3 regions of the Enterococcus diestrammenae genome follow, and region 3 is predicted to be linked to each of the others. Evidence: a T-box and tRNA genes for the amino acid it is inferred to sense, from the RefSeq annotation. Region 3 holds a T-box; the other regions hold tRNA genes.

Region 1 (4,279 bases), on a different contig from region 3:
TTGGGGCGGATTTGTGGTAAATGTTTGACATAGCGACTCTTAAAGGTGCTGTCTGGACTGTTTTTGGGATAATAAGTCCACGTCTCAGTAATTTCAGCAACTTGATTTTGGCTAAAAGGATGACTGAAAGCATAACAAAAGAAGCCGATAACCGTCAGACACAAAGCCACGACGGATGCAAAGCCGAGCTTGCGCAAGCTACCGTTTGCTTTTAGCTTTTCGTAGTTATTTAAAGATTCCATAAAATAAAAAACGCTCCTTTCGCTATCAGTTTATTTTCTTTTCTACTATAAGTCAATATCAGTAATTTAATAACGTTTGCTTTGTTTTGAAATGAGAGGAAAGGATTAAAAAGATTAAAATAAAACACAAATTTTAGTTGTAAGTATTCGTTTTTCATTATAATATAATAAACGCACAGAAACTTTAGTGGGTCCTGTTAAGGGATGATTTTATTGCTAATTATCGCGATATTAAATTACAAATACTAAGATGATCTAGGGAATGGAGGGGCCGCGTTGGCGAAGATAAAACACATTAAAACTATCAGCTCCTTTGTATTAATTTTTTTGATGGCCATCGTTTTGTTAGTGACCTTGATTCCCCATCTTTTTGGACTCAATATTGCAGTTATTCGGGACAATGCCATGCAGGGGAGTCTTCCTAATGGTAGCCTGATTTTTGTTAAAACGACACCGGTTGCTGAAATTCAAGTGGGGGATTTGATTACTTACTATAGGGGGGAAGGAGAAGATATTTTGACGCGGCGGGTCGTGGCGATGGACTCTCACCGACAAACCTTTTATACAAAAGGTGATCGCAATTCCCAAGCAGAGGAAGGATCGGTTGACCAAAGCCAATTGATTGGGCAACCAACCTTTCACTTGCCATATTTTGGATTGGTGGCGACGAAAACTTTCTTGTTGGTGGGCCAAATTCTGTTTTGGATTGCGGCTCTGACCATTACTTTTACCACCATCACTACTTTGATTCGTCAGTCTCGCCCCCTCAAAAAACAGGATGATCCTTGGCTGTTTGAGGATAAAGAACAGTGAGAGGATTGCGTCAAAGCTCAGGTTTGTCTATAATGAAGCTGTCGTTTGCTGACGGCTTTTTTTATTTGGCTAAATTTACTGGCCGCAAGCTTGACAGCTTGTCGGGCGTTTAAAACTGGCAAAAGTCGGTTTAGAAAGGAACAGAAATGCAAAATGAAATGATGCACCGTCCAGTGGTGAAAAAAGAATTAGTGGCATATATGCGTCAACGCCAAAAACCATTAACCGGAGAATTGGGAAAACTAGAAGGAGAGGCCAATCGTCGTGGGGTTCCGGTAATTCCACACGAAACAGTGGTCTTTATGGAATTTTTATTAGGACAACTACAACCTCAACATGTTTTAGAAATTGGTGCCGCGATTGGCTTTTCCGCAAGTTTGATGGCTCAGTTTGTCGGGGAAAACGGGCATGTTACAACTATTGATCGCTATGACGTGATGATCAAAGAAGCCAAAGCCAATTTTTCTCGGCTGGGGCTGGAGGATAAGGTGACTTTATTAGAAGGGCAAGCCGCTGATATTCTACCTACGTTAACGGGGCCTTATGATTTTATCTTCATGGATAGTGCTAAATCCAAATACATCGAGTTTTTACCTGAATGCCTGCGGGTTCTTCGCAAAGGCGGGGTGCTGATGGTAGATGATATCTTCCAAGGGGGGACGATTTTGGATGCTACCGAGGATATTCCTCGTAAAAATCGCGCCATTCACCGCAAACTGAATGCCTTTTTGGATCTGGTAATGAGTCACCCGCAGTTGACTTCGACGTTGGTTCCATTAGGGGATGGGCTTATTTTGATCACCAAAGACGTAGAGGAAGTCAGCTTTGAGGAGCAAGCAGAGACGACGGAACAATCAGAATAGGTACTTGTCCGTTGTCATTTTGGCCCACAAAAAAGCCCTTCTACTGAGAAGATAGAAGGACTTTTGATAAGCTATTAAAACATCGCAGGAGGGGTTCGAACCCCCGACCGTCCGCTTAGAAGGCGGATGCTCTATCCAGCTGAGCTACTGCGACATACTGGCAACATGTTTCATTATAGAAAACGGCCAACTTGTTGTCAAGAAAATGTGAAAAAAGTCCTGGGTAAGCCACTATTCTTGGCTCACCCAGGACTTTTTCGCTTTTGCGAGGCTAAGATGCTGACGGGGTTATTTAATCAAGCGAATCCGATAAGCTTCAAAATACAGGGGATCCTTGCGTTTTTTGAAAAAGGCGTAAGTTCCCATAATCAGTGCGCCAGCTGTGTTGGTAAACATATCACCCATCGTATCCATCAAAGCTGCACGACCAATCAAGGCGGGGCCGCTGTTGTCCGGTGAATCCAAGTAGCGTTGCAGGTTCATATTCGCCACCGTGTCACAGAGAAATTCCCAAAATTCCCAAAAGACACCACAGACGCCAGCAAAAGCAAAACCAAAGATTAAAAAGAGCCAAGGGGAGACATCACTAATACTCTTATCTTTTAAAAGTAAGCCACAGATGCCATAGCCTAATGCGGTTAATAGCATTGGGCTGACCCCATGAAGCAGTTTATCCCAGCCGGGAATAAAACGGATCAAATGAAGGCAAGTGCCTAAAAAGACGGAGAGGCCTAAGAAAAACCAGTAGAAGTAGATGATGGTCACTGGCAATTGCACTTTTAGAAATTTCCGAATCAGTTGCGGAAGATAGATTAAGGCGATACCGGCGAGACATTCCAGTATCACGACTGCCATTTCTCCCCGAGGCAGGCGTGCGGTAATCAATTCGTAGAGGTTAAAGAGAAAGACGAGAATGCCAAATATTGTAAAGGCTTGTTGTATCTTTTTTTGAGTAATCATTTGTGAGCTCCTTCTTGTTTTCTTGATTTTATCACAGATTGCCAAAGAGGGAAAAAAGGAAGCTAGCATCAGAGCTAAGCAGTCGTTACTTAGCTGACAGTCTCTCCGTCGCCAGTCTGATTTTTTGTTGGGGGCGTTTATGCTATAATCTGTTTTAGTGGTTAAATTATAAGCGTGAAAGGAATTGCCATGATTTCAATTACAATGTTGTCGCGAGCAGATACGGTCAAAGGTCAAGGGGTAGGCAGTGCCTACAATGAGCTGGTGCGTATGCTGCAAGAACGTTTTTCAGATGAGTTTAAGATCGAGATCAATTCGGCTAAAAAAGCGGATGTTTCTCATTATCATACAATCAATCCAGAGTTTTATCTCTCCACCTTGACACCGAAAAGTCGAGGAGTCAAAGTTGGTTATGTTCATTTTCTACCAGAAACCTTAAAAGGAAGCATTGATTTATTTAGGCCTTTTCAAAAAGTCTTTGATTGGTATGTCATGTCCTTTTATAAACGCATGGATATCTTGGTCGTGGTAAATCCGAGTTTTATCCCGGAACTGGTAGCAGCGGGAATCCCAGAAGAAAAAGTCTGCTACATCCCCAATTTTGTGTCCACGGAGGATTTTTATCCTCAAACAGCGGCTGAGAAAAAAGAGAAAAGACAAGAATTGGGCTACGCTACCGACGACTTTATCGTTTTAGGTGTGGGACAGATTCAAAAACGCAAAGGCTTAGACGACTTTATCCAACTAGCCAAAGATCACCCGGAAATGCAGTATATCTGGGTAGGGGGCTTTTCTTTTGGGAAAATCACCGATGGCTATGAGGACTACCAAGAAGTCTACGAAAATCCCCCGGCAAATTTGCGTTTCACCGGGATTATCGATCGCAATCAGTTGGTAGACTACTATAATATGGCGGACGTTTTCTTGTTGCCGTCATATAATGAATTATTTCCTATGAGTATTTTGGAATCTTTTAGCTGTCACACACCGGTATTAGTAAGAAATCTAGACCTTTATGAATCGGTGATTTCTGGCTATTACATGGGGGCGGATGATCGCCAGCAGATGTCGGAGAAGTTGACAGCTCTGCGACAAGATCCTAGTCAATTAGACGAATATGCCCAGTTGTCAGCCAAAGCTGCGTTGCATTATTCCGAAGACAATGTGGCAAAGATTTGGCATCGCTTCTATACTGATTTGGCAGCAGGACAAAAGCTAACACTAGATCCGGATAATCGGGAAGTACAGCCCTAGAGCCTGTCGCTAATGATCTTCTTACTGACCGGCGAAAGGCCAAGATTCTTTAGAAATGGGTTCTTTGGTAAGTTGCGATAAGGTTTTAGTTTTTGGTGACGAATAGTTTTGAAAGTTTTCACGAAACAACGACAACTTGCAGTTGAC
Region 2 (4,279 bases), on a different contig from region 3:
ACCAAATTATGACACAACTTTTGGCGACAGCTCGCGAGCGGGGAGCTAATTTATCCTATTTAGCCCCTTTTTCTTATCCTTTTTATCGCCGCTATGGTTATGAGTTGATTTTTGAACGGGCGGTCTATGATGTACCAGCAAACCAGTGGCCAGATTCGGCAAAAGTACCAGGGACGTTGCGGCGCCTTGATTGGCAAGAGGCCAAACCCATCATCTCAGAACTATTTCCAAAAGCTCAACGCCATCATCAAGGTGGGGTGCAACGGGACAGCTGGTGGCTAGACTTTAAGTTTCCACTGCGTAAGGATTATCAGTATGCAATCTATTACGATGCAAATGGAAATCCTCAAGGTTATTTGGTCTATCTTTTACAACCAGGCTTGATGACCATTGCTGAATGGACTTGGTTAAGTGGTGAGGCCTTTCGGGGATTAAATCGATTTGTAGCCTCCCATAGTGGCTCTGTCGCCCGAATTTTTTATGAGATGGGATATGATGGGGAAAATCTCCAATTTTTGACCCAGGTTCCCTTACAGGATTTTCGGGTGGTTCCAGAAATGATGGCCCGAGTAGTGGACGTAGCAAGTTTTCTAAAAGATACGAAAAAAGTGGCTAACTTACCAGAAAGTTTGGCACTGGAAATCGTTGAAGATCGCTATGCTCCATGGAATAACGGTCTTTTTGAACTTCAAAAGGGCGAGCAGGGCGTAACAATTGCTAAAGTTGCTACGACTCAGCTTCCTAAAGTGAGTTTGACTATCCAACGCTTCAGCCAATTATTTATGGGATACTTAACCCCAGAAACGCTGGCTTTTCACGATTTAATCGAGGTAGATAAAAAAACTTTAAAAAGTTTGAAGGCCATTCTGCCAGACCAAAAACCAATTTTGGAAGATTATTTTTAAAAATGAAAAACCGCTAGTCAGAAAATCCTGATTAGCGGTTTTTTCAACAAATCAAAAAACTTCCACCTGCAAAAAGCAAGGTGGAAGTGGGAAGTTTTAAAATTAACAGGTTACTGAGGAGTATTGATAGTTGTTCGAACAAATTTAAAGCGGATTGATTTTGTAGCAGGTGTTTTTGTTTCATCACAGTTGACTTCTCGTTCTTTTAAGGCAGATTTAACAACTGCTTCCCGTGATTGTTTGTATTGATTCATGCGTCGAGCAAGAATTTCTTCTTTACGCTGCTTCATAGCGATCCCTCCTAAATTGTTTGTTATTTCTATACTGGTATTCTAGCACCTATTCAATGGTGGGTCTAGTGCCTAGATTGTGTATTTTCTAACGATAAATAGCTGTTTTGTTACTGGAAAATTCAAAAAAACGAGCCTTACGTCTTTGTAGCGAGAGGCTGTGGCGTGTTTTTTTTCACAAGCGATCAAAAGAAAATTTTTTTCATTTAAAAAAAGTATAAGATAATGGAATAGACCGTTATTTACAGCCGTCAGCTTGGTTGTGACCAGATTGGTTCGTGGTAACTTCGTGGGATGATTTTAAGCAAAAGAGGATCAGGGGGTTTTATAAAGACTAACAAGCTAATCATCTTGTCGGGTTGCCGGGCTTGATTCTGAAATCGCATTAAAAACAGATGTTTACTACTTGGTAAAGGTCTAGTTGTCATTGTATAAATTACTGTCGGTAAACTAAAAATTGCAACCAAGTGGTCTAGCTAAAATAGCGATAGACCGCGTGATTGCAACAATTTTATCCAGGCTGTATAATCAAGAAAGAAAACGTTCCCTGCCGGAATCGAACCAGCAACTAATCCTTAGGAGGGATTTGTTATATCCATTTAACTAAGGGAACAAGGATAAGGTATGGTTTATTTTAACCTTGTTAATGGGGAGTTTCAAGTAGTAGCCGTGGTTTTCCTAGTTTTGCTAGGCAAAAAGCTAGACTAATGCTGGGTGGGAACTACTTTTAGAGAGTGTAGGAGGAAAGAAAATGGTAAAACGATTGATTAGTGCAACCCCTAGTGAAGTCGCACAGATGACTGGGGCCGAACTGAAACAGTCCATCAAAGCCAGTGAAGGCCGGACGATTTGTGTTGAAAATGTGGTAGGAACGATGCCACAAGTCGGTGATTTGACCAATGCGGAAGTGGCAAAAGCTTTTGGCGCGGATCTAATCTTATTGAATGGGTTTGATTGTTTCCATCCAGTGGTTATGGGAGTGCCTGGAGTATCTTTTGAGCGGGTAATGGACGAATCCGCTAAAATTGAAAACCCAATTCCAATATTGAAAAAACTTACCGGTCGACCAATTGGGATTAATTTGGAACCAATTCCAGACGACTTAGATTTGATGAGTGAACAAGTGGTCATCTCCAAAGGGCGGACGAGTTCGGTGGAAACCATCAAGCAGGCAGAAGCAATGGGAGTCGATTTCATCTGTTTTACTGGCAACCCAGGGACGGGCGTGACCAATGCAGCGATTGCTGACGCTGTGAAGATTGCAAAAGAACATTTTTCCGGCTTAATTATCGCTGGTAAGATGCACAGTGCAGGCTCCGACGAACCAGTGGTTACTAAAGAAGCGATTGCTGCTTATGCAGAGGCTGGGGTAGATATTTTGTTGATGCCAGCAGTGGGAACAATTCAAGGCTTTTTGGAACAAGATTTAATCGAAGCTGTCAAATTTGCTAAAGCGCGGGATTTGCTTACCATGACAGCCATTGGCACGAGCCAGGAAAGTGCTCGTCCAGAAACCTTGCGTCAAATCGCTTTGACTGGAAAAACTTGTGGTGTCGATATCCAACACATTGGCGATGCCGGCTATGGTGGATTAGCACCGGTGGAAAATATTTTTGAAACCTCGATTGCAATTCGAGGGATGCGTCATACCTTGTATCGTTGTGGACAATCAATCAATCGTTAATTTGCGGATTGAGGATATTAGTAAAAGGCTGTTTAGAGATGGTGCTATCTCTAAACAGCCTTTTTTCAATCCAAATCGCTCCATTTGTGTAAGGCATGGAAGGCGACGTGGCGGATTTCGTCGTAATGAATTTTTTCTTCGGCGATATAGATGCCTAGTTCGTCATAGCCACGGATTTTGCCGATAATATCTGGTGAATAGCCACCTTCTGGATCGACTTCTTCTTTTTGAAGGGCAATGACCCGATCTTTAATCTGGGCTTCTCTCAAAAGTGCGCCGATTTCTTCGGTAGTCATCATTGGTTTGGCCGGCCAAGTCAGGGCGCGTTCTTTTTTTTCAAGGGCCAACTGACTGGTGTGCTCGGAAAGGTAGAAACCGTTCCATTTGAGTTTTTTGCGATCTTGGTAAGGGTGTAATTCGTTTGTCATAAGCCATCTAATCCTCCTGCACCACCAGCATGTCCGCCGACTAAATGGGAGCGGGCAATGCTACGAGCGCCATCTAATTTACTTGTTGCGTGGACGATTGCGGTAAAGCCATATTTACTACGGATTTTGTCGATGATTTGATCCAAGCGCTGATCGGCTGCTGCTTTTTCGGGAGTTTCAAACAGACTCAGTTGGCGACTATTAGTGAAAAGTAGTTGCGAATAACTGATGCCCACATGGCGCACGACTTGTCCGCGATAATACTTGCGAAAAAGTTGAAGACAGTAGGCGGTTAGTTTTTTGGTGCTATCCGTAGCAGGGATCTTCATCTGATGAGAAAACCCACCTCTGGTCTCTCCTTGGGCGACACCGATGAACAAGCTGATACACTGGGTGAGGCAGCCATGGCGACGAATGCGAGTGGCAACTTGTTCAGCCATTTCTTTGACGACAATTTCGATTTCTTGTTGTTTGACGTAATTTTTGGGGAGAACTTGGCTATTGCCGTAAGATTTTTCCTGCACCACGGGACTTTTTTCTGACAAAATCGTTCGATCGATTCCATTGGCATGGTAATAGTATTGTTGACCCATGACGCCAAAACGCTGGCGTAGGAGTTCAGGATCAGTATGGGCCAGCTGGTAGATACTATCGATGCCCATCTGATAAAAATTTTGGGTCATGCGCCGGCCGATGCCCCAAAAGTCCTGCATGTTAGGGATTTTCCAGATGGTTTCAGGAATGGTTTGATAGGTCCACTGGGCTTGATAGTTGTCATTGTGTTTGGCGGCATTGTCCAAGGCGAGTTTGGCCAGAAGAGGATTATCGCCAATCCCGACTGTCAAGACTAACCCTAGTTTTTCCAAGACTTCTTCTTGAATCCGCCGGGCCAAGAGGTGACGTTTTTGACTACGACTCAAGGTGGGATCAGGGAAAAAGAGATTCAATGAGGCAGTCACGTCTAGAATGGAT
Region 3 (4,279 bases):
ATGTTTAGAGAATTCTTCCTTCCTACGGTATAATGAATAACAAGAGAGCGCTTTAATTTGATGCGTCGCTTTAGTGAGGAGGCAAGAGGCAATGACAGCGATACAGGTTTTTTCTGAGATTGGCAAATTGACGAAGGTGTTGTTAAAACGGCCGGGAGCCGAAGTGGAAAATTTAACACCAGCGACGATGGCCGAATTATTATTTGATGACATCCCTTATTTGAAAGTCATCCAGCAGGAACATGATTGTTTCGCCCAGCTCCTACGAGAGGAGGGCATCACCGTCTGCTATCTGGAACAGCTAGCGGCGGAAGCTATTGAAGCTGGTGGTGTCAAGATTCCTTTTGTGGTAGATTTGCTTGATGAATCGAAAATCTACTCACCTTTTTTACGGCAAGAATTATTTGAGTATTTGATGCATTTTGATACACCAGAGTTAGTAGCTAAAGTAATGGCTGGGGTTCGCAGTGATGAGATTCAGGTTAGCGGTCGCTCTTTATTGGATTTTTCGAGGGATACGGATAACCCCTTCTATTTGAAGCCGATGCCTAGTTTATACTTCACTCGGGATTCGTTAGCCTGTATCGGAAATGGTTTAATGATTAATTCGATGATGTATGAGGCTCGCAAACGGGAATCATTATTTGTGGAATACATGATCCGCTACCATCCTGATTTTCAGCTAACACCACCGATATGGTTGGATCGGGATTTTGCGGCTCCGATTGAGGGCGGGGATGTCTTGGTGCTAAACAAAGAGGTTATCGCAGTGGGGATTAGTCAGCGGACCAGTGCCAAAGCGATTGAGCAATTGGCTCGCAATCTTCTCAATCAATCCAGCAGTTTTACTAAAGTCTTAGCGATTAAACTGCCCAATCAACGAGCGATGATGCATCTAGATACCGTCTTCACCATGGTGGACCGGGATAAATTTACGATTCATCCCGCCATTCTGACAGCAGAGGGACTTTTGGATATTTATGTGATGGAACTGGTAGCGGGGGAGTTGCAGATCACTCCCCAACGAGATTTGCAACAAGTTTTGAAAAAAAGTCTTGGCTTATCGGAGCTGATCTTGATTCCAACCGGTGGTGGCGATGCGATTGCGGCAGCTCGTGAGCAATGGAATGATGGCTCCAATACGTTAGCTATTGCACCGGGCAAAGTGGTCACTTACGATCGCAATTACGTTTCCAATCAGTTGCTACGACAGGCAGGGATTGCGGTTTTAGAGATTCCTTCCGGCGAATTATCCCGCGGCCGAGGCGGTCCCCGCTGTATGAGCCAACCTTTCTGGCGGGAAAGTATTTGAACTTTTCCCTTTTTGTGTTACACTAGCAAAAATGAATAAATATACATTAAAAAGGAGAAACGCCATGGAATATTCAACATTTCAAGGGAAGAGTTTTTTGAAAGAAGTGGATTTCAGCAAAGAGGAGCTCATGTATCTAATCGATTTTGCTGCCCATCTAAAAGCCTTGAAGCAAAAAGGGATTCCCCATGCCTACTTACAAGGGAAGAATATTGCGTTATTATTCGAAAAAACTTCGACCCGGACGCGGGCGGCTTTCACCGTAGCTTGTAATGATTTGGGTGCTCACCCCGAGTTTTTAGGTGCCGGAGATATCCAGTTGGGAAAAAAGGAATCGGTGGAAGACACGGCCAAAGTCTTGGGAAGGATGTTTGACGGCCTCGAGTACCGTGGATTTAGTCAAGAAGCTGTGGAGGATTTGGCGTTGTATTCAGGGGTACCAGTTTGGAATGGTTTGACGGATCGGTGGCATCCCACCCAGATGCTCGCTGATTTTCTGACGATTAAAGAGCATTTCGGCAAACTCACTGGGCTGACCTTGGCTTATGTTGGCGATGGGCGCAACAATGTCGCTAATTCTTTGTTAGTTACAGGAGCGATTTTGGGCGTCAACGTGCATATCGTAGCCCCGGAAGCCCTATTTCCAGAAGGGGAGATTATCGAGTTGGCACAAGCTTACGCTGACAAATCAGGGGCGGAGTTATTGCTGACAGCGGATGTCAAAGCTGGAGTCAAAGGGGCAGATATCCTCTATACTGATGTTTGGGTTTCCATGGGAGAAGAAGATAAGTTTGCTGAACGGATTGAGCAGTTACTCCCTTATCAAGTCAATATGGAGTTGATATCGGCTACCGAAAATACGGAAGTCATCTTTTTGCATTGCTTACCAGCCTTCCATGACCAAGAAACAATCTATGGTAAAAAAATTGCAGCCGATTTCGGTCTTACTGAGATGGAAGTCACCGATGAGGTTTTCCGCGCCCCTTTGGCTAAGCAGTTTCAACAGGCAGAAAATCGTCTGCATACCATTAAAGCCGTGATGGCTGCTACCTTGGGCAATCTGTTCATCCCAAGGGTCTAAGAAAAAGGGATTAGATTTCCAACTAGGCAAATCACGACTTCTCTGCTATAATAAGTCTCAGTTTGATATGAAACGTTGAGCAAGAGAGTAGCGTGGTTAGAGAAGTCGAAGCGAGTCCGGGGAGGTGGGAGCCGGATCTTTGAGACAGCGTGAAGCGCACTTGTGAGTTTTCTGCTTGCAGACGGCAGCCTACCGTTAGAGGTGAGGTGGTCTGCAATAGCAGGCAAAGTTGAGTGGTACCGCGGGAAATTCTCGTCTCTGATGTTTTGGCATCAGGGACGTTTTTTGTTTTTTGCTACAAAGGGCCTTAACTAAGGCAAGTTATTTATTTACTCAGCTAGTTTATAAGTTCAACGGAAAAATCAAAAACCATCAGGAGGAATCACTATGAATAACAAAGAAATCGTGGCAAAGGCTATCTTTGAAGTGGTCAAAGATGACTTGACGCTGGCCCAAGTTCAAGGCTTGTTAGAAAATCCCAAAGCAGCTGACCATGGGGATGTCGCTTTTCCAGCGTTTGCTTTAGCAAAAGTTTACCGTAAGGCGCCGCAGCAAATTGCTCAAGAGTTGGCTGAAAAAATCGATGGGACTTCCTTTGAAAAAATCGCAGTGGTGGGTCCTTATCTGAATTTCTTTATGAGTAAAGGAAACATCTCCCAAAGCGTTTTAGCCAAAATAATCAGCGAAAAAGAGCATTATGGCGATGCAGCAATTGGTCTAGGACAAACAGTACCTATCGACATGTCTTCACCAAATATTGCCAAACCAATTTCCATGGGGCATTTGCGTTCTACTGTGATTGGTAATTCAATCGGCTTTATTATGGAAAAAATCGGCTATCAACCGATTCGCATCAATCATTTAGGTGACTGGGGTACGCAGTTTGGTAAATTGATCGTAGCTTATAAAAAATGGGGGTCAGAAGCAGCAGTGAAAGCTGATCCCATTAAAGAACTGTTACGCTTATACGTGGATTTCCATGAAAAAGCCGAAACTGAACCGGCTTTAGAAGATGAAGCCCGGGCTTGGTTTAAAAAGTTAGAAGAAGGCGACGAAGAAGCTATTTCCTTGTGGCAGTGGTTCCGCGAAGAATCTTTAAAGGAATTCAACAAGATTTACGACTTGTTGGGAGTTTCTTTTGATTCCATGAACGGGGAAGCTTTCTACAATGACAAAATGACCGAGATTGTTGACTTGTTGGAAGCCAAACACTTGCTCAAAGAAGACCAAGGCGCTGAAATTGTCGATCTTTCCGCTTATGACCTAAACCCAGCCTTAATCAAAAAATCCGATGGTGCGACGCTTTACATCACACGGGATTTGGCAGCTGCTTTGTATCGTAAACGCACGTATAATTTTGCTAAATCGATCTATGTTGTGGGGAATGAACAAAGTTATCATTTCAAACAATTAAAAGCCGTTTTAAAAGAAATGGGCTTTGATTGGTCAGATGAAATTGCTCATGTGGCCTTTGGATTGATTACCCAAGGTGGCAAGAAACTTTCTACTCGTAAAGGAAAGATTATCTTATTGGAAAAAGTCTTGATGGAAGCCACCGAATTAGCTAAAGCCCAAATTATTGAGAAAAATCCAACTTTGGCCAATAAAGACGAAGTTGCCCAACAAGTCGGTGTTGGCGCAGTGATTTTCCACGATTTGAAAAATGACCGCATGAACAATTTTGACTTTGATTTAGAAGAAGTAGTGCGTTTTGAAGGGGAAACCGGACCTTATGTTCAATACTCCCATGCACGGGCAATGAGTATTTTGACGAAAGCAGCGTTTACACCAGATGCCACGGCTGTCTACAGCTTGCAAGATGAAAACAGTTGGGAAGTTATCAAATTATTACAACAGTATCCCGATACAGTTTTGGCTGCGGCTGA

The links. A T-box is a leader RNA that pairs with one kind of tRNA and senses whether it is charged. The one in region 3 lies ahead of argS (arginine--tRNA ligase), so its partner is inferred to be a tRNA-Arg.
Region 1: it encodes a tRNA-Arg, which carries the amino acid that the T-box ahead of argS (arginine--tRNA ligase) is inferred to sense. The anticodon was not compared.
Region 2: it encodes a tRNA-Arg, which carries the amino acid that the T-box ahead of argS (arginine--tRNA ligase) is inferred to sense. The anticodon was not compared.

The regions. Positions count from the first base shown of each region.
Region 1 is NZ_JBMRGR010000020.1:29,291-33,569, reverse strand. It holds gene ACO03U_RS11955 (sensor histidine kinase) at 1-242, opposite strand, end outside; gene ACO03U_RS11950 (signal peptidase I) at 519-1,055, shown strand; gene ACO03U_RS11945 (O-methyltransferase) at 1,202-1,918, shown strand; tRNA gene ACO03U_RS11940 (tRNA-Arg) at 1,999-2,072, opposite strand; gene ACO03U_RS11935 (DUF2238 domain-containing protein) at 2,207-2,875, opposite strand; gene ACO03U_RS11930 (glycosyltransferase family 4 protein) at 3,068-4,132, shown strand.
Region 2 is NZ_JBMRGR010000002.1:136,135-140,413, forward strand. It holds gene ACO03U_RS02190 (GNAT family N-acetyltransferase) at 1-905, shown strand, start outside; gene ACO03U_RS02195 (hypothetical protein) at 1,016-1,195, opposite strand; tRNA gene ACO03U_RS02200 (tRNA-Arg) at 1,737-1,808, opposite strand; gene ACO03U_RS02205 (DUF7916 family protein) at 1,947-2,879, shown strand; gene ACO03U_RS02210 (hypothetical protein) at 2,945-3,307, opposite strand; gene ACO03U_RS02215 (Y-family DNA polymerase) at 3,304-4,279, opposite strand, start outside.
Region 3 is NZ_JBMRGR010000005.1:11,753-16,031, forward strand. It holds gene arcA (arginine deiminase) at 92-1,312, shown strand; gene argF (ornithine carbamoyltransferase) at 1,377-2,393, shown strand; T-box leader at 2,460-2,656, shown strand; gene argS (arginine--tRNA ligase) at 2,781-4,279, shown strand, end outside.